2 regions of the Pseudarthrobacter sp. MEB009 genome follow, and region 2 is predicted to be linked to the other one. Evidence: riboswitches for the same ligand, from Rfam matches in the RefSeq annotation. Region 2 holds a riboswitch; the other holds the start of a gene.

Region 1 (8,834 bases), on a different contig from region 2:
AGCTGGAGCTGCGGAGCAGGCTCCTGGTGGGCGTCCACGGCAACAACGACGGGGCAGACCTGCGGCACCGCCTGCCGGAGACGGCCAGCCTCACCCTGGAAGGCGTTCGGTTTGCCATGGTCCACGAGACCGGCCAGGCGAAGGGCCGGGAGCTGCGCTGCGAGGCGGCGTATCCGGAGGCGGACGTCCTGGTGTTCGGCCACAGCCATATTCCGTGGGACACCACCGCGCCCAAAGGACTGCGGTTGCTCAACCCGGGCTCCCCCACGGACCGGCGGCGGCAGCCGTCCTGCACCTACATAACGGCGGTGGCCGACGCCGGCCGCCTGGGGAACGTGGAACTGGTCAACATGGTCAGGCCGCAGACCGCCCGGTAAGCAGTTCCAGGCTCGACGCGGAGACGGCCAGCTCCAGCATGCCCCTTCCCGTGTGGAGGGTAATGGCCTTCCCGCCGGGAAAAGCCAGCCAGGGAGCCTTCACCAAAGGTCCGGCCGGCCGGGGGTCCGGAAATACTTCCACGCGGCCTGCGACGGAGCCGCTGAACCCTTCCTTGGCCTGGAACAGCAGCCGGCCACGTTCCACCTTCGCGTATCCGAAGGCCCACTTGCCCGGCGCCGACGCGTCCGCTGCGCGCTGGGCGCATTCGAAAATCCCCTGCCGGGCGTCGCTGGCGATCCGCTTCCGTTTGACCGGCCGGAAGAGCAGTTCGACCAGCATCGTCGCCGCACCGCCTGCCAGGACAACCATTGCCAGGGCAGGCCAGAACCCGATGCTTTCCTGCAGGGGGAACACTGCCAAGGCCACCACCGCGATCAGCAGGTAGCCATCCAGGTTGGCGTCGTGCAGTTTTTCCGGCCAGCCCCTGGGTGTGGGGGCCAGATCCTTTTGGGGCAACGGTGCGCGCCTTCCTGCCGATGGTCCGGACGGCAGCAAGTGCCGGGTGGGGCCAGTCTACGGCGCCGGGTTGGCAGCAGGGGCAGTTCGAGCCTAGGCTTGGAATGTAAGCATGCTTAGCTTTTAGCATCAGAACATCCAGCGGGAACCACCGCGTCCCCGGCAACAGGAGGAACCAGATGGCAGACCAGTACACGTTCCGCAATCCAGTGACAGCCTACGAACGGATTTCCCCGCCGAAGCAACACCAGCCCGAACCAGGCCTGGATGCTGAACTTACGCCCACGGCCGATCTGGGCGAGGACAGCTACCGCGGATCCGGGCGGCTGGAGGGCCGGAAGGCAATCGTCACCGGGGCTGACTCGGGCATCGGCGCTGCCACGGCCATCGCGTTCGCCCGCGAAGGCGCTGATGTGGTGCTCTCTTACCTGCCCGAAGAGGAAGAGGACGCCGCGAGGATCGCCGGCATCATCAAGGCGGCGGGCCGGAAAGCCGTGCAGGCCCCCGGCGACCTGAAGGACGCTGGCACCTGCCGCGCCCTGGTGGAAACGGCGCTGGCGGAGCTTGGGGGCCTGGACATCCTGGTCAACAATGCCGGCAAGCAGGTGGCACAGGAGGAGTTCACGGACATTTCCGACGAACAGTTCGACCACACGCTCAAGACCAACGTTTACGCCATGTTCTGGCTGACCAAGGCGGCAGTCCCGCACCTGCCGGCAGGTGCCACCATCATCAACACCACGTCCATCCAGGCCTACAGCCCCTCGCCCACCCTGGTGGACTACGCCACCACCAAGGCAAGCATCAACAACTTCACCAAGGGTTTGGCCCAGCAGCTTGCCCCGAAGGGCATCCGCGTCAACGCCGTGGCGCCGGGTCCCATCTGGACTCCGCTGCAGGTCAGCAGCGGACAGCCCAAGGAGGAACTGCCGGAGTTTGGCCAGTCCACGCCGTTGGGCCGGGCGGGCCAGCCTGCGGAACTGGCGCCGGCCTACGTGTTCCTGGCCTCCGCCGAATCCAGTTACGTGGTGGGCGAAACCCTCAACGTCAACGGCGGCAGCCCCACCCCCTAGGCTCAGGTGCCGGCAAGCCCGGCCAACAGTGAGTCCGTGGCCGCGTCGGGTACCCCGTCGAAGAACTGGTCCAGGACAGCCTGGAACAGGGCTTCACCGGGGTCTGCCCGGAGGAACAGGGTCATGGCGGACTTTAGCTTGCGTGCATCGATGCTCCCCAGGATGCTGACGGCCGACCGGCCGGGTTGGTCCATCAGGGCGGCTGTGCATTCGAGCAGGCGGGGGCCCAAGAGCCCGTGCCGCAGGTAGGCGCGCGCCTCAGCCAGTGAGTTGATGGCGTACCTGCGGGAGGTGGGGCTCTGGCCCAGGCCGGCGATCTGGGGAAACACGAACCACATCCAATGGCCGGTTTTGCTGCCTGCGCGGAGTTGGGCGAGTGCGTCGTCGTAAACCCCGCCCTCCTGGGCAGTCACGAACCGTTCAAGGTCCCGGGATGCGTTCACGGACATGTCTCCTTATCTGTCAGCCGGCCGAAGCGCCCGGCACCGCCTGGTCGAGGTACGCTGCGGCGTCCCGCAGTTCTGCGGCCGGATCGGTCCGCCACCTGGACAGGACCACCTCGGCTTTCCGCCGTTCCATGGTGCTAAACCCCGCCAGCATCGGCGCCACGACGTCGGCGAGCAGCGGGTCAGCCAGTTCCCCGGTAGCCGCGGAGCGAAGGAACCCTTCAAGGCGGGTCAGGTCGGAATGCAGCAGGGTCCGGACCCTGGTCTGCAGCAGCACCACGGCCGCCAGCCGCCGCTCAAAAGCGGGGAGTACGCCGGGTGCCGGCCGGGCCCACAAGGCGGAGGCCAGCAGGAGGATCCCGTCGTGGTCGAGGTCCCGGAACTTCCGCAGCGCGTCCCGGATGGTGCCCCGCACGGCACCCACGGACGACCCGTAGGAGGCGAGGACACCGCCCAGCCGGGACCCGACGTCGTCCGCCCGGTACCAGGCGCCCTCATTCTGCAAGGTGATGTCGATGAATTCCACGGCCGGACCCACGGAACCGCCGGCGGTCACCGGCCCCGTCCCGCTGAGGAGTGGCTGATGCAGTAGGGCGTCCAGGGCCTGGCCTCGAGCCTGCCCTCGGCAATGGGCCCGCCGCACTCGAGGCAGCTCCCGTAGGTACCGTCGGCAATCCGGGCCAGCGCGGCGTCGACCTGCGCCAGGCCAGCGGCGCTTTGCGCTGCCAGGGCGGACGCCTGCGAGAGCTCGAAGGCGATGGTGGCGCCTTCCGGGTCGTGCTCGTCATCAACGTTGGAGTCCTGCCGGGCGGAGCTGGCACCGGCTATTTCGGCCCGCAGGGCAGCGACCAGAGCCAGTTTCCGGGCGCGCTCCTCTTCCAGGAGCAGCCGGAACCGGTCGGCGCTGGCCTTCGACAGTCCTGGCCGTGCCATCAGTACCAGTTGTAGGCGATCGAATGGTTCCAGGCCGCGCAGGGCGAGCCGTAGCGGCCGCTGATGTAGCCCAGCCCCCATTCGATCTGGGTGCGGTAGTTGGTCAGCCAGTCGCTGCCGGCGCTGGCGTACTTTCCTGCGGGCAGGGACTGGGCAATCCCGTACGCTCCGGAACTCGGGTTCGTGGCGGTGGTCCGCCAGCCGGACTCCTTCATCCACAGCTGGGACAGGCAGGGGAACTGTTCCTGGCCCCAGCCATAACCGGCCAGCCTGCCCGCCGCGTAGTTTTTCGCGCCAGCGGGATCATTAACGGCGCCGCCGGGCACGGAAGGGACGACGACGGGAGGCCGGACGGGTTCCACCGGCACCTGCGGGGCTGGGGCGGGGTTCGCCGGTGCCGGGATCGCGGGGGCGGGGTTCGCGGGTGCCGGGTTTGCAGGGGCGGGGTTGGCCGGGGCGGGTTTTGCAGCGGCAGCGGCCACAGCTGCCCTGGCGGCGTCGTCGGCCTGCCGGCGGGCCAGTTCTTCGGCAGCCTTGCGCTTGGCATCCTGCGCGGCCTGGTAGGCGGCTTCGGCTTCCACGCCCTGCCGGTACTCCCCCTCGACAGCCGCGGTGGTGCCTTTCAGCGACGCCAGCTGGGCCGTAAGTTCGGTACCACGCCGTTGCCCGTCGTCGATCTGCCGGGCCATGCCGGCCTGCGCATCGCGGGCGGCCTTCAGTTTCGTGGCAGCCTCAGCGGTGAGGCGTTCGCGTTCGGTCCGGGCTGCCTGCTCCTGTTCGCGGAGGGATTCAGACACCTTGGCGGCGGAAGCAGCCCTTTCCACCAGCGCGGCCGTTTTGTCCCCTACCATCTGGACCACGTTCAGGCCCTGCACGTTGTTGTGCTCCAACGCGTCCAGGGCCACGAAGAACCCTGTGTTGGTGCCGCCTGTTTTGTAGGACTGCACGGCGAGGGCCCCCAGCTCCTTCCGGTGCCGGTCCACGTCGGCAGTGGCTGCTGCGGTTTTTGCGGCCAACGACAGCAGCCTGGCATCCACTGCCTGGAGCGCGGCATCGGCCACGCCATAGTCTGCGGCGGCGGTTACGGCCTGGCCGCCGAGTGTTTCGGCCTGTGCTGCCAGTCCCGTCAGCAGCTCGTTGATTTTGGCGATTTCCGTTGCCTTGCCGGCCTCGGTTTCCTTGGCCTGCTGCACGTCCTCCCACGAGGGATAGCCCGAGGGCGGCGCCGGCTCGCCGGCCATGGCGGGCGGCAGAACGGCCGAGCCGGCCAGGATAAGTGCCAACAGGCCGCCGGCCAGGGGCGACCGCACTTTGGAAACGAACGGGGACATAGTCCCGAAGCCTACCGGCGTCCGTCCGCCGGAACACGCTGAAGTGTCCACATCGTTACATTGGGAGCTGCAAAACGTGGACCTAGACTGGGGCCATGGGCACTCCCCGCCGTCCTTCACGTGGCACGCCGCGCTGCGCAACGGCGGCCGTTGCCGGCCTGGCCCTGGCCGCCCTGACTGCGTGCTCTCCCCCAGCCAATCCGACGCCGGCGTGGTCCACTCCAGCCGCCGCAGAACCGGCACTCACCGTGGAAGTAAACCAGTCCCGGGACCAGTACGGGCGGCATGGCATTGAGTTGCTGATTACCAACAGCACAGACAGTCCGGTCACGGTCAGCGACGCCCGGCTCAGCACTTCCCTGTTCCAGCAGGACATCCGTTGGGACTCCGCGGGCGGTGTAGTGGTCGTGCCACCGCACCAGGCCAAAATCCGAACCGCAATGTTGCCCACGGCTGCCTGTCCGGAGCCGGGGCGGCCCACTTCCAGCGGGCCTGCCGCGGTGGCCACAGCGACGTTGACGCTGCCGGCGGCAGACGCCACCGCCCCGGCCACAGTACCGCCCGCCCCCGCTCCCACCCCCACCAGCATCGCGTTGGAGGCAACTGATCCCCTCGGAATCCTGGCCCGGAACAACGCTGAACTTTGCCTTTCGGCGGCTGCGGCAGCGGTAGCGGATCTGGCCCTGGCGCCGGACCTGGCCGTCGCGCCGGACCTGCGCACCGCCGTCGTCCACCTGCTGGTTGATCCTGCTGGCGGGGCCCGCGGGAGCGGCCGGCTGACCCTCGAACGGTTCGAAGGCACCACGCTGCTGGCGGAAGCGTCGGCGGATCCCTGGCCCGTTGACACCGTTGTCAGGGCGGGAGATGCGCCGTTCGTTATGAACCTGCGGCTCCGGCCCGCGCGCTGTGACGCGCACGCTGTGGCGGAAGACAAAGTGGGCACACTGCTGCCCGTCCGGGTGGCAGTGGGGATGCGCTCAGGACAACTGAAACTCGTTGCCGGAGCCACCCTGCGCGGCCAACTTTATGACTTTGTGACGAAGGCCTGTGCGGCCGGCTGACCGGATGGCGTCCTTCGAGTTCAGGGGCCCGGCAACACACCAGCGATGGACAAAACAGGGATCCGAGAGGCCCACCTCGCATGTTATCCAAATGTGACAATTGGTCGGCACCTGGGTTATGGTCTTGATGTGTCCCTCTCCAACGGGGCACTCCCACCAGCATGCCGAGCCCTGCCGCTGGCCTGGGATCAATCGTTTCCGGATGGCAGGGACGGGGGAACCAAGTTTCCACGGCTTCTTTGAAGCCTTGGGGTTAAGTCGATAGCACCTCTGTCCTTGATGGGGTGCTCCCGGCCGGGTAGCTCCAACCCGAACCCGACAGCTCACCCCGCAGGCATGGGAGAGGCGATCTATCATGTCAAAAAACACCCTGGCTGCCCGTCACCGCGCGGTGCCGACCCATTCCATCGTTCTTGAAGGCCTGGCAGTTTCCGCCAAGTCGCAGGCCAAGTCCCTGGGCCGCCCGGCCCTGGCCGTGGCCGCCGCATCCGGCATCGCGTTCGGCATCGGCGCCCCGGCCCACGCCGGCGTGACCGCACCGGATACCACCGGAACCAGCAACGTCCAGGCGTACTCGGCACCGGCAGCGCCCGCTGCAGCGCCTGCCCCTGCCGCTGCCGGCAATGTCCACACCGTTGTTTCGGGTGACACGCTGGGCGCCATCTCCTCGGCCAACGGCGTCAGCCTGAACGACGTCCTCTCCGCCAACGGGCTGTCCATCTCGGCCGTCATCTACCCGGGCGACCAGATCCAGATCCCAGGCGCCGGCTACGTGGCAGCCCCCGTGTCCGCCCCGGCCCCGGCTCCCGCCCCGGTCCAGGCTGCAGCCGTTGCCGCCCCGGCCAACACCGGCATGAACCTCAGCTACGCGTCCGCTCCGGCAGCCTCCACCGGCACCGGTACCGGCGCCGCAATCCTCGCCTCGGCTTACAGCCAACTGGGCGTTGGCCAGGACTGCACCGCCATGGTGGAAAAGGCCCTGCGTTCGGTAGGCAAGTCCGTGGGCGACCTCGCCCCGGGCCAGTTCTTCCAGTACGGCAGCGTTGTGGGCTCACCGGCCCCCGGTGACCTGGTCATCACCGCCGGCCACGTTGGCGTTTACGCCGGCGACGGCCAGGTTGTCAGCGGCGGCGTGGACGGTTACAAGACCGAGGTCCACTCCATCAGCTGGCTCGCCGGAGCTTCCTTCGTCCGCGTAGCGTAGCTTCGCGGCGCAGCAAGCGCCTGCACCACCGCAAGGGCGGCAGCCGGGATCAGTCCCGCTGCCGCCCTTGGCGTTTAAGGAATGCGGCGCGGAACCGGCGGGGCCCCGAACCAGCGGGCCCGGCCTGACCTCAGGTGCCGCAGTAGGTCCGGTAGGCGCCGAAGTCGGCCGGCGGCCCTTCCGCGAACCGCTCCAGGCCCGGCCGTTCCGTGAACGGGCTGCCAACGGCGTCCAGCAACAGGTGGAATGGTGCCAAGTCACCGGCAGTGGCGGCGGCCAGGGCTTCCTCCACCAGGTGGTTGCGCGGAATGTAGATGGGGTTGGTCCGGTCCATCAGGGCGGGGTCCGGCTGCCGGGCCAGCCACCGCGCCGCCCAGGCGTCGTACGCGGCCAGGTCCATCATCATGCCGCGGACCGGTCCGGCGTCACCCCGGGCGGCCTTGACCAGGTTGCGGAAAAACTGCGTGTGGTCCACGGGGCCGTCCTTGAGCAAGGCCAGTGCGCCGTCAACCAGCCCGGCGGTTTCAGGGTCTGCAGGTGAGCCATCCGCCGGTGCCGGCAGTCCCAGCTTGGCCAGCATCCCTGCCTGCCAGGCCGCACCGTAAGCGGGCCGGAAGAGTCCCAGTGCTTCCACTGCCAGCTCCACCGCCTTTTCCTGGTCCTCGTGGAGGAGCGGCAGCAGCGCTTCGGCAAGCCGGGCAAGGTTCCATTCCGCCACTATCGGCTGGTTGGAGTAGGCGTACCGGCCGCCGGTATCGATGGAGCTGTACAGCGCGCCGGGATCAAACGCGTCCATAAACGCGCAGGGCCCGTAGTCGATGGTTTCCCCGGAGATGGTCATATTGTCGGTATTCATCACGCCATGCACAAATCCCACCAGCATCCACCGTGCCACCAGGTCCGCCTGCGCCGCCAGGACATTCCTGAAGAGCTCCAGGTAGGGCTGGTCGGCGGCAGCAGCTGCCGGGTAATGCCGGGCGATGGCGTGGTCGGCCAGCCGCCGCAGCAGGTCCACGTCGTCTGCGGCCCGGGCGTATTGGAAGCTGCCGACTCGCAGGTGGCTGGCCGCGACGCGGGCCAGGAGGGCTCCGGGCAGCAGCCCTTCGCGGCGGACCTGCCGCCCGGTGGCCACAACGGCCAGGGCGCGGGTGCTGGGGATGCCCAGCGCGTGCATGGCCTCGCTGACCAGGTACTCGCGGAGCATGGGGCCCACCACGGCCAGGCCGTCCCCTGCCCGGGCGAAGGGCGTGCGGCCCGAGCCTTTAAGGTGCAGGTCCAGCTGGTGCCCGTCGGGGCCGGTCACCTCGCCCAACAGCAGTGCCCGGCCGTCGCCCAGCCTCGGCGAGTAGCCGCCAAACTGATGCCCTGCGTATGCCTGCGCTACTGGTGTGGCGCCGGCCGGGACATCGTTTCCGGTCAGCAGGCGGATGCCGTCGTTGCTTGAAAGGAATTCGGGATCGAGTCCCAGCCGCCGCGCCAGGCCATCGTTGAGGACCAGCAGTGCAGGGTCCGGCGCCTCTTCGGCCTGCCACGGGACAGCGAGTTCGGGAAGCTCGCGGGCGAAGCGGTTGTCCAGCGTTAAGGTCGTTTCTGCGGCAGCGCTCATGCCTTCAGCTTATCGCCGCCGTTCGAGCGCCGGTTGATCAGCCAGGTAATGAGCCACAGCACAACGCCGATGGCCATCAGGCCCCCGGCGATCTGATATTGGATCGGGTTGCGGCCCACCCATGGACCGGCCAGGAAACCGCACAGAAGGGCGGCCACCAGGGGCAGCAGGCCGGGCGAGCGGAAGGTGTGCGCCCCGGCCGCTTCCGGCTTGCGCCGCAGGATCAGGCAGGCCACGTTGACCACCGTGAACACGCACAGCAGCAGGAAGGCGGTGGTTCCGGACA
Region 2 (8,834 bases):
CCGTCCCCGCTTCGGCGCCACGGGCAGCTGAAGCCACCAGCACGGAGCGCCCGCGCGATTTCCACCGCGACGCGCGCCGCCGCAGGGGTCCCTTCCGGCAGATCACCGACTTCGCGTCGGCCAGCGGCATGGGCCAGAAAGCCGGCATCGCCCTGGCTGCCACGGGCCTGGTCCTTACCGTGACCGTCCCGGCCACCAGCCCCGTGCTTGCAACCGACGCACCCGGAGCCACCCCCGTGGCTGCCGCCGCAGTAACCCCGCAGCCCCGGATCTCCGCAGAAGCCGGCGCCCAGCTGGACTTCAGCCGTTCCGCTGTGGTGACCCAGGCCGATCCGGACGGCAAGCTCAAGCAGCTGCTCAGCGCCCAGTCCGCCAGCGCCGTCTCCCGGGCGGCCTCGGCAGGCAGCCTTGCTGCGCCGCTGGCCACGCTCACCACTGCCTCTCCCTTCGGCTACCGCGTCAGCCCCATCACCGGCGGCAACGGCGACTTCCACCGTGGCCAGGACTACGTGGCCCAGTGCGGCACATCCGTGCTTGCTGCTGCAACCGGAACCGTGACATTCGTCGGCTGGCACCAGTACGGCGGTGGAAACCGCGTGGTGATCGACCACGGCAATGGCCTGGAGACCACCTATAACCACCTCTCCTCCTTCACTGTGAAGGAAGGCCAGACGGTGTCCCGCGGCGATGTGGTGGCCCTGAGCGGCACCACGGGCGCTTCCACCGGCTGCCACCTCCACTTCGAGGTCCAGGTCAACGGCGAAGTCGTCGATCCTACCGGCTGGCTCTAGTCAAATGATGGTTCACTACCGGATCGCCGAGATCCGCCGTGACCTGAATGTGACATTGAAACGAAACTGCTGTACCGTCTAACTTGCGTCAAGTTTTCCGAACTTGACGCTCTTGAGTGGATTGCCTAGCTCTGCCACCGCTCAAGGTCCGTTCGCATTTCATCGTCTGGCAGGGGCGGGGGAACCAATTTTGGCCTTCAGCTGTATCGAAGGCCTTGGGGTTAAGTCGCAAAGCTTCCCAGGAAGCAGCGCGGCCGGGTGACTCCCATCCGAATCCGACAGCTCACCTCGCAGGCATTGGGAGAGGCCACCTTCTTGTCTTCACGCCACAATTCTGCGCGCCACCGTGCGCTCACGGTTCGCACCAGCCCTTTGGACAGTGTTTCCAAAGCCGTCAGTGCCAATGCCGGGACAGTAGGTCGCCAGGCGGCAGTATTCGCCGCCGCGTCGGGCCTGATCCTGACCATGGGACTGCCTGCCACAGCTGCTGACACCACTGCCGGAGTGTCCGCTTCCACCGAGTCCGGCACCGCCCAGACCGCGCTGGCAGTCACCGCCGCTCCCACCGCCACCGTTTCCTTCGAACGCACAGTGGTCACAACCATTGCTGCGCCGAAGCCGGAGCCGGTCCGAGTGCAGGCCACCCCCGCAGCCACCGCAACGGCAGCAGCCCCGGCCGCAGCCGGAGCTACGGCCGCGGCAGCAGCGCCGGCAGAGAAGGCCGCGCCTGTTGCGGCTTCGACGTCCGGCATCGCAGCCATCGCCTACACGGGCATCGGCCGTCCCTACGTCTGGGGCGGCACCAGCCCCAATGGCTGGGACTGCTCCGGATTCACCCAGTGGGTCTACGCCCAGGCCGGCATCAGCATTCCCCGCACGAATGCCTGGAACGCCATGACGCCCACGTCCAACCCGCAGCCGGGTGACCTGGTCATGCAGAATGGCGGCGCGCACGTTGGTATCTACGTCGGCAACGGCATGATGATCAGCGCGCTCAACCCCTCCCAGGGCACCCTGCTCCACGCAGTGGCAGCCACGGGCTCCTCCTCGTTCTACACGCTCGGCAAGTAGTTCCTGGGGCTTCGGCCCCGGGAACTTTTTCTTTGCTCGAAACCGCTTCACGCCAATCACCAAATCCCCGTTCTGGACGCGCCGGAATACCCCCAAGATGCCGGCGCGGCCAACGCCCCGGGCCTGCCCACCAGCAGGGCCCGGGACAACGAAAGAGAGAACTGATGACTACTCGTGCAATCGCACGGCATCGCGCCGAGGTCACCAAAACCAACTCGATCACCGTCATTGCCAAGGCTGTCGGCAGCAACGCCGGAGTCTTCGGACGCCAGGCTGCCGTCATCGCCGCAGCTTCCGGCCTGGTCCTCACCAGCGGAATCGCAGCCAACGCTGCAGACGCCAGCACCCAGCGTGAATCAGCGCCGCTGTCCGGCCTGGAAGTTGAATCGACGGTTGACGCCCCCATCTCCGCCGCTTCGACCATCGCCATCACCTTCGAGAAACCGGCCGTGACCACCACGCCGGCTCCCGTTGTTGAGCCCGAGCCCGAAGTTACCGTCCAGGAAGCCGAGCCCGCAGCGCCCGCCGCCGCAGCCCCTGCTGCGCAGCCTGCTGCGGCACCGAAGGTCACGGCCACCGTTGCCTCGGCTCCCGCTCCGGCGGCTGCACCCGCAGCCCAGGCCCCCGCCAGCGGCAAGGGCGCGGCTATCCTCTCCGCCGCCTACGCCCAGCTGGGTGTGGTCCAGGACTGCACCATGCTGGTCACCAACTCCCTCGCAGCAGTGGGCATCAACTTCCACGACTGGCCTGCAGGCTACCTCTCCCTGGGCCGCACCGTGAGTGCCGCCGAGGCTCAGCCCGGTGACCTGATCTACTACGCCAACGGCGGCTCGGGCATGGCCCACATCGCTGTCTACGCAGGCAACGGCCAGGCAGTTCACGGCGGCTTCAACGGCAACCAGACCATCGTGTTCAGTGCCAACGTGGGCTCCGGCCCCGTGTTTATCCGCGTCAGCTGATTCCAGCGGGTTCCCGGGAACCCCAGGCCCGGCCGGGGTCAACCGCCCAAAGGCCACACTCCGAAGGACCTCCGCACCACGGTGCGGGGGTCCTTCGTGCATCCGCCGCCAGGCCCTGCCATGTGATGCCGCCCCGCAGGGAGCTGCCGCAACGACACGGAACCGGTGAACTCCGGAATTAGTTGATAGCGCGTTTCGTTGTTTACTCTTGTCATGTCGATCCATAGCCCGGACACGCCGGGGGCAGCCGGCCCTCGTGCCCCTGACGGGTGCGGCCGGAGGTACGTGCATGCGCACTCTCGTTCTGAATGCTGGATATGAACCGCTGGCGGTTATCACCTTCCGCCGGGCGCTGGTGCTTGTGCTCACGGGCAAGGCAAGCGTTGTGGCCGAAGGCGACGATCCCGTCGTGGGTCCGCAGGAGATCCTGGGCAGGCCTTCCGTTATCCTGCTGAACCGCTACATCCGTCCCCGGTATAACCAGTCAACAGCGGTAAGCCGCCGGGGGGTGCTGCGCCGGGATGGACATGCCTGCGGTTACTGCGGCAAGGCAGCGCACACCATAGACCACATCCAGCCCAAATCACGCGGCGGAGCCGACTCGTGGGAGAACCTGGTGGCGGCCTGCCTGCGCTGCAACAACGTCAAGGGTGACCACACGCCCGGCGAAATGGGTTGGAAACTGCGGTTTGTGCCTGCCCCGCCCCGCGGCGCCATCTGGCAGATCAAGGAACTCGAAAAGCCGACCCCCGCCTGGGACCCCTTCCTGTTGCCGGAGCGCGCTGCCTGACCGCTGCCACGGCAGCACATACCGGCTGTGCGGGCGGAGCCGTCCGTGGCTAGGCTGGGGGAGTGGACGGTACCCCGGTTGAATTTGATGCTGTAATCCTTGCCGGCGGCAGGTCATCCCGGCTGGGCGGAACCCCCAAACAGGACCTGGTTCTTGGCGCTGCCAGCCTCCTGGACCGTGCCCTCGAAGCAGCCTCCGGCGCGGCCCGCAGGGTGGTGGTGGGGCCGGACCCCGGAACCCTGCCGGACGGTGTGCAGTCCTGCCGGGAGGAGCCGGCCTTTGCCGGGCCGGCAGCTGCCATCGCGGCCGGACTGGACGCCCTGGCCGGGTTGGAAGCCTTGGCCGGACCGCACGCACACGCCCCGGCCGCTTTTGTCCTGGTGCTTGCCTGCGATATGCCGCACGCCGCGGAAGCCGTTCGGGTGCTGTGCGCGGCGCTCCCCGATGCGGCGGACGCGGGAAAGCAGGGGGTGATCGCCCGGGCAGCCGACGGCACCAACCAGCCGCTGGCCGGCCTTTACAGCACAGATGGGCTAAAAAAGGCGGCCGCTGCCTTGGCCGCCGATGGCCGCCTGACGAACGGCTCGGTCCGGTCCCTCCTTGCTAGTCTTGACGTGCAGCCCGTCACCGTCCCGGCCGGCTCCACAGCAGATGTGGATACGTGGGACGACGCCGCCGCACTAGGAATTGCCGCTGAAGGTCAGGAACCACATACGGGCCCTGACGCCCGCGGCCGCAGCTACCTTGGAGGCAGCACGTGAAAAGCCAGGAAGAGACCCTCGAGGAATGGTGCCGGGCACTGTTGCAGGCTTACGAACTTGAGGGCTTCCACGTGGATGTGAACGCCGTCCTCTCGCTCGCCGGCGTAGCAGCGCACTCGGTGGTCCGCCCGGCCGCGCCCCTGACAACGTTTATTGCCGGTTACGCCGCAGGCCTGGCGTCGGCACCCGGCCAGGTCCAGGATCCGGCAGCCATGGACGCCGTCCTGGCCGTGGCCCGGGGGTTGGCCGTCGCCTATGCCGAGGACGCCGCCGGGACAGCCGGCGAATGACCGAAGCCCACCAGGAAACGCAGGAGCCCGAGCAAACGGAGCCGCCAACACGCCTTGCCCACACGTGGGAAGAGGCGCGGCAGGCCGCCTTCGACGCAGCCACACCGATTCCGGCCGGACCGGTGGCGCTGGACCTCGCCCTGGGCAGGCGCCTGGAACAGGACATTGTGGCCTTGCAGGACATGCCGCACTACGCCTCCTCGGCCATGGATGGCTGGGCGGTCAACGGCAGCGGGCCGTGGATCCTGGCGGAGCAAGGCACCCGGCTGGCGCCCCACCAGGCAAGCCCCATCGCCACGGGCGGACTCATCCCGCCCGGAGCCAAGGCAATCCTGCGCACCGAGGCCGCCGTGCTGACCAGCGACGAGGACGGCCTGCCCGTCCTCACCAGCGGCCGTGCGGCCCGGCCCGGCGAACCCCGGAACGGCCAGCACATCCGCAAGGCCGGTGAGGAAGCGCTGACCGGAGACGTCCTGGTGAAGGCCGGTGTGACACTGAACCCCGCGCACATCGCCCTGGCGGCCCTCGCCGGCCACGATACCCTGCAGGTGCAGGGCAAACCGCTGGTCAGGCTGCTCCTGACCGGGGGTGAGGTGGTCCACAACGGCGTGCCCGGACCGGGCAAGGTCCGCGACACTTTCGGCCCGCAACTGTCCGGGGCGGTGGCCATGCTCGGCGGCATGGACGGCGGCCGGCAACGGATCGGCGATGCCTACGACGACTGGCTGGGCGCCCTGGAGGACGACGTTCCGGAGGTGGCCGGTGCGGCGGACCTGCCGGCCGACGTCGTGATCACCACCGGAGGAACCGGGCTCTCCGGCACCGACCACCTCCGCAAAGCCGTTGCCGGGCTGGGCGGCCGGCTGCTGATCGACGGCATCGCGATGCGGCCCGGGCACCCGGTGGTGCTCGCCGAACTGCCCGACGGCCGCTTTATCCTGGGGCTGCCCGGCAACCCCCTGGCCGCCATGCTGGCGCTGTCCACCGTGGGCGGGCCGTTGCTGGCTGCGCTGGGGCACGCGCCGCTGCCGCCGGTGCAGGAGGTGCCGTGCGGAACCATGATCGAACCCGAGCCCGGGCGCACCCGGCTGATGCCGTTCCGGCTCGTATATGGGATGGCCTCACCCGCGCAGCACACCGGGCCCGGCATGATGCGCGGCCTCGCCGCCGCCGACGGCGTGCTGGTGGTGCCGCCGCACGGGGTCCAACTGGGCGAACCGGTCCCGGCCTTCGCCCTGCCCTGGGGTCCGGACCTGCCGGCCCCCGCCGACCCGGCCGCCAAGGCCAAAGCCAAACCCAGGACTGCCACCCGGCCAGCCAGGCCGGCGGCAAAACCAGCTGCGGCCGGCCCGGTGGACTGGAGCGCACTCCTTGGTTGAGCGCCGGCCGCCACGTTGGGATGATGGATCGATGAGCAGGACGGAGCAGACATGGGCAGGGTGACACAGCGCCGCAAGGTGCACAGGTATGTCCTGGACGGCTCAGCGGCTGCCCTCGAGTTCCCGGTGCGGCACAAGGAGGACATCCTGGCGGTGGAGGAACCGCTGGAGATCCGGCTGGGCGGCCTGAGCCACTCGGTCACCATGCGCACGCCGGGCGATGATTTTGACCTCGTGGCTGGTTTCCTGGTCTCCGAGGGCATCATCTGGGAGCCCGGACAGCTGCCGTCCCTGCGTTTCTGCGCCGGCGAAGACGAAAACGGTGTCCAGACCTTCAACGTGGTCGAAGCCCAGCTCCGCCCGGACGTCACCGTCCCGGACCACGGACGCCGGTCCTATACCTCCAGCGCCTGCGGAATCTGCGGCACCGACTCGGTGGATGCGGTGACCAGGTCCTCGCACTACAGCCCCGCCGGCGATCCGCTCACCGTGGCCGCGGAAGTCCTGGCGTCCCTGCCGGACCAGTTGAGGAAAGGGCAGGCCGTCTTCGAACGCACCGGCGGTGTGCACGCCGCCGGACTGTTCACCATAGACGGCGACGGCGGCGCCCGGCTGCTGTGCGTCCGGGAGGACGTGGGCCGGCACAACGCCGTGGACAAGGTGGTGGGGTGGGCCCTCCGGGAAGGCCTCCTTCCGCTGCGCGGGACGGTCCTGCAGGTCTCCGGCCGCGCCTCCTTTGAACTGGTCCAGAAAGCGGCCCTGGCAGGTATCCCGGTGCTGTCCGCCGTCAGTGCGCCGTCGTCCCTGGCAGTGGAGCTCGCGGAATCCAGCGGGCTGACCCTGGCCGGCTTCAGCCGGGGCACCAGCTTTAACGTCTATGCCGGGGCCGGCCGCATTGCCCCACCCGGCGCTGCTGTTCAGCCATCCTGAGGGCCCGGGAGCTGCAGCCCGGGCTACCCGCGGCCCGTGTGCCGGGGTAGCTATCACCGAAAGCACCCGGTAGATTTATCCATCGAATGGACATCTTGGTCCACTTCCCAGCGCTAAAGAGGACCCAGATTGCATGACGACCGCCGGATCACGGAAGTCCGCCTTGAGAGGTTCCTGCGTGAGCGCATCAACCCCGCCGTATACAGCCGCAGCCTGCCGCTGACGCTGACCAGCTGGGAGGTTCCGGACGAGCCGGTCCCCGCGCTGGAGGCCATGCGCCAGGAATTCCTTCCACAGGAGCACAACGCCGCCTGGGGCAAGCCGTGGGGGACCACCTGGCTGCGCGTGCAGGGCGAGGTCCCCGAAACGTGGGGCACCGGGCCTGGTACCGCCGTCGAGGTGGTGGTTGACCTTGGCTTCACCACCGAGGTGCCGGGGTTCCAGTGCGAGGGCATCGCCTGGCGGGCAGACGGCAGCATCATCAAGGCCATCTCGCCCCGCAACCAGTACATCCCGTTGAAGCTGCTGGGCAGCGGCATGGCGGTGGACTTCTACGTGGAGGCTGCAGCCAACCCCGATGTGGCGCAAGGGTGGACGTTTGCGGCCACTCCTTACGGCGACAAGGCGACGGCCGGAACGGCTCCGCAGTACCGGCTGGGACGCATCGCGATCGCCGAACTGCAGCAGGAGGTCTGGGAGCTGCAGCAGGACATCTTGACCCTGGCGGGCCTGATGGCGCAGCTGCCCCTTGAGCTTCCCCGCCGGCACGAAATACTCCGCGCCCTGGAACGCATGCTCGATCTGATGGATCCGGACGACATCGCCGGGACTGCCGCCGCCGGACGGGAGGTCCTGGCCAGGGTCCTGGCCCGGCCCGCGTACGGATCCGCGCACCAGCTGGTGGCCACCGGGCACGCGCACATCGATTCGGCCTGGCTGTGGCCGGTGCGGGAAACCATCCGCAAGTGTGCCAGGACGTTCTCCAACGTGGTGGCCCTGATGGACGAGGATCCGGACTTTGTGTTTGCGTGCTCCTCCGCCCAGCAGCTTTCCTGGATCAAGGAGTTCTACCCTGAACTTTTCGCCCGCATCCGGGAGAAGGTCCGTACGGGCCAGTTCGTTCCCGTGGGCGGCATGTGGGTGGAGTCGGACACCAACATGCCCGGCGGCGAGGCCATGGCCCGCCAGTTCCTCGAGGGCAAGAGCTTTTTCCTGGCCGAGTTCGGCGTCGAATGCCGGGAGGCCTGGCTGCCCGATTCCTTCGGCTACTCAGCCGCCCTGCCGCAGATCGTCAAGGAGGCAGGCAGCCGCTGGTTCCTGACCCAGAAAATTTCCTGGAACCAGACCAACAAGATGCCGCACCACACGTTCAACTGGGAGGGCATCGACGGCACCCGCTTGTTCACCCACTTCCCGCCGGTGGACACCTACAATTCCGAACTCAGCGGAGCGGACCTGGCCCACGCGGAACGCAATTACCGCGACCACGGCCGCGGCTCAGTCTCGCTGGTGCCGTTCGGCTACGGTGACGGCGGCGGCGGACCCACCCGGGAGATGCTTGCAGCCGCTGCCCGCACCGCTGACCTCGAAGGGTCCCCGAAGGTACGCCTGGGATCCGCGGAGAGCTTCTTCCAGCAGGCCGAGGACGACTACCAGGGCCTGCCCGTCTGGGTGGGGGAAATGTACCTTGAACTGCACCGCGGCACCTACACCAGCCAGGCCAACACCAAAAAAGGCAACCGGCGCAGTGAACACCTGCTGCGCGAAGCGGAACTCTGGTGCGCCACCGCAACGGTCCGGACCCATGGCGGCTTCGAGTATCCCGCAGCCGAGCTCAAGCGCCTCTGGCGCCTGGTGCTGCTG

The links. A riboswitch is a leader RNA that binds a small molecule or an ion and turns the genes downstream of it on or off. The one in region 2 is predicted to bind cyclic di-AMP.
Region 1: linked by a shared signal. The riboswitch ahead of QRN07_RS00990 (C40 family peptidase) and the one ahead of QRN07_RS15115 (C40 family peptidase) in region 2 are both predicted to bind cyclic di-AMP.

The regions. Positions count from the first base shown of each region.
Region 1 is NZ_JARVTC010000002.1:173,551-182,384, reverse strand. It holds gene QRN07_RS01030 (metallophosphoesterase family protein) at 1-377, shown strand, start outside; gene QRN07_RS01025 (hypothetical protein) at 355-894, opposite strand; gene QRN07_RS01020 (glucose 1-dehydrogenase) at 1,074-1,967, shown strand; gene QRN07_RS01015 (DUF1810 domain-containing protein) at 1,970-2,416, opposite strand; gene QRN07_RS01010 (DNA alkylation repair protein) at 2,430-2,969, opposite strand; gene QRN07_RS01005 (TraR/DksA family transcriptional regulator) at 2,966-3,346, opposite strand; gene QRN07_RS01000 (coiled-coil domain-containing protein) at 3,346-4,677, opposite strand; gene QRN07_RS00995 (hypothetical protein) at 4,773-5,738, shown strand; cyclic di-AMP (ydaO/yuaA leader) riboswitch at 5,925-6,090, shown strand; gene QRN07_RS00990 (C40 family peptidase) at 6,094-6,942, shown strand; gene QRN07_RS00985 (protein adenylyltransferase SelO) at 7,073-8,548, opposite strand; gene QRN07_RS00980 (APC family permease) at 8,545-8,834, opposite strand, start outside.
Region 2 is NZ_JARVTC010000014.1:163,586-172,419, reverse strand. It holds gene QRN07_RS15120 (M23 family metallopeptidase) at 1-791, shown strand, start outside; cyclic di-AMP (ydaO/yuaA leader) riboswitch at 928-1,102, shown strand; gene QRN07_RS15115 (C40 family peptidase) at 1,164-1,862, shown strand; gene QRN07_RS15110 (NlpC/P60 family protein) at 2,027-2,821, shown strand; gene QRN07_RS15105 (HNH endonuclease) at 3,111-3,611, shown strand; gene mobA (molybdenum cofactor guanylyltransferase) at 3,674-4,372, shown strand; gene QRN07_RS15095 (DUF6457 domain-containing protein) at 4,369-4,662, shown strand; gene QRN07_RS15090 (molybdopterin molybdotransferase MoeA) at 4,659-6,041, shown strand; gene fdhD (formate dehydrogenase accessory sulfurtransferase FdhD) at 6,093-6,971, shown strand; gene QRN07_RS15080 (alpha-mannosidase) at 7,101-8,834, shown strand, end outside.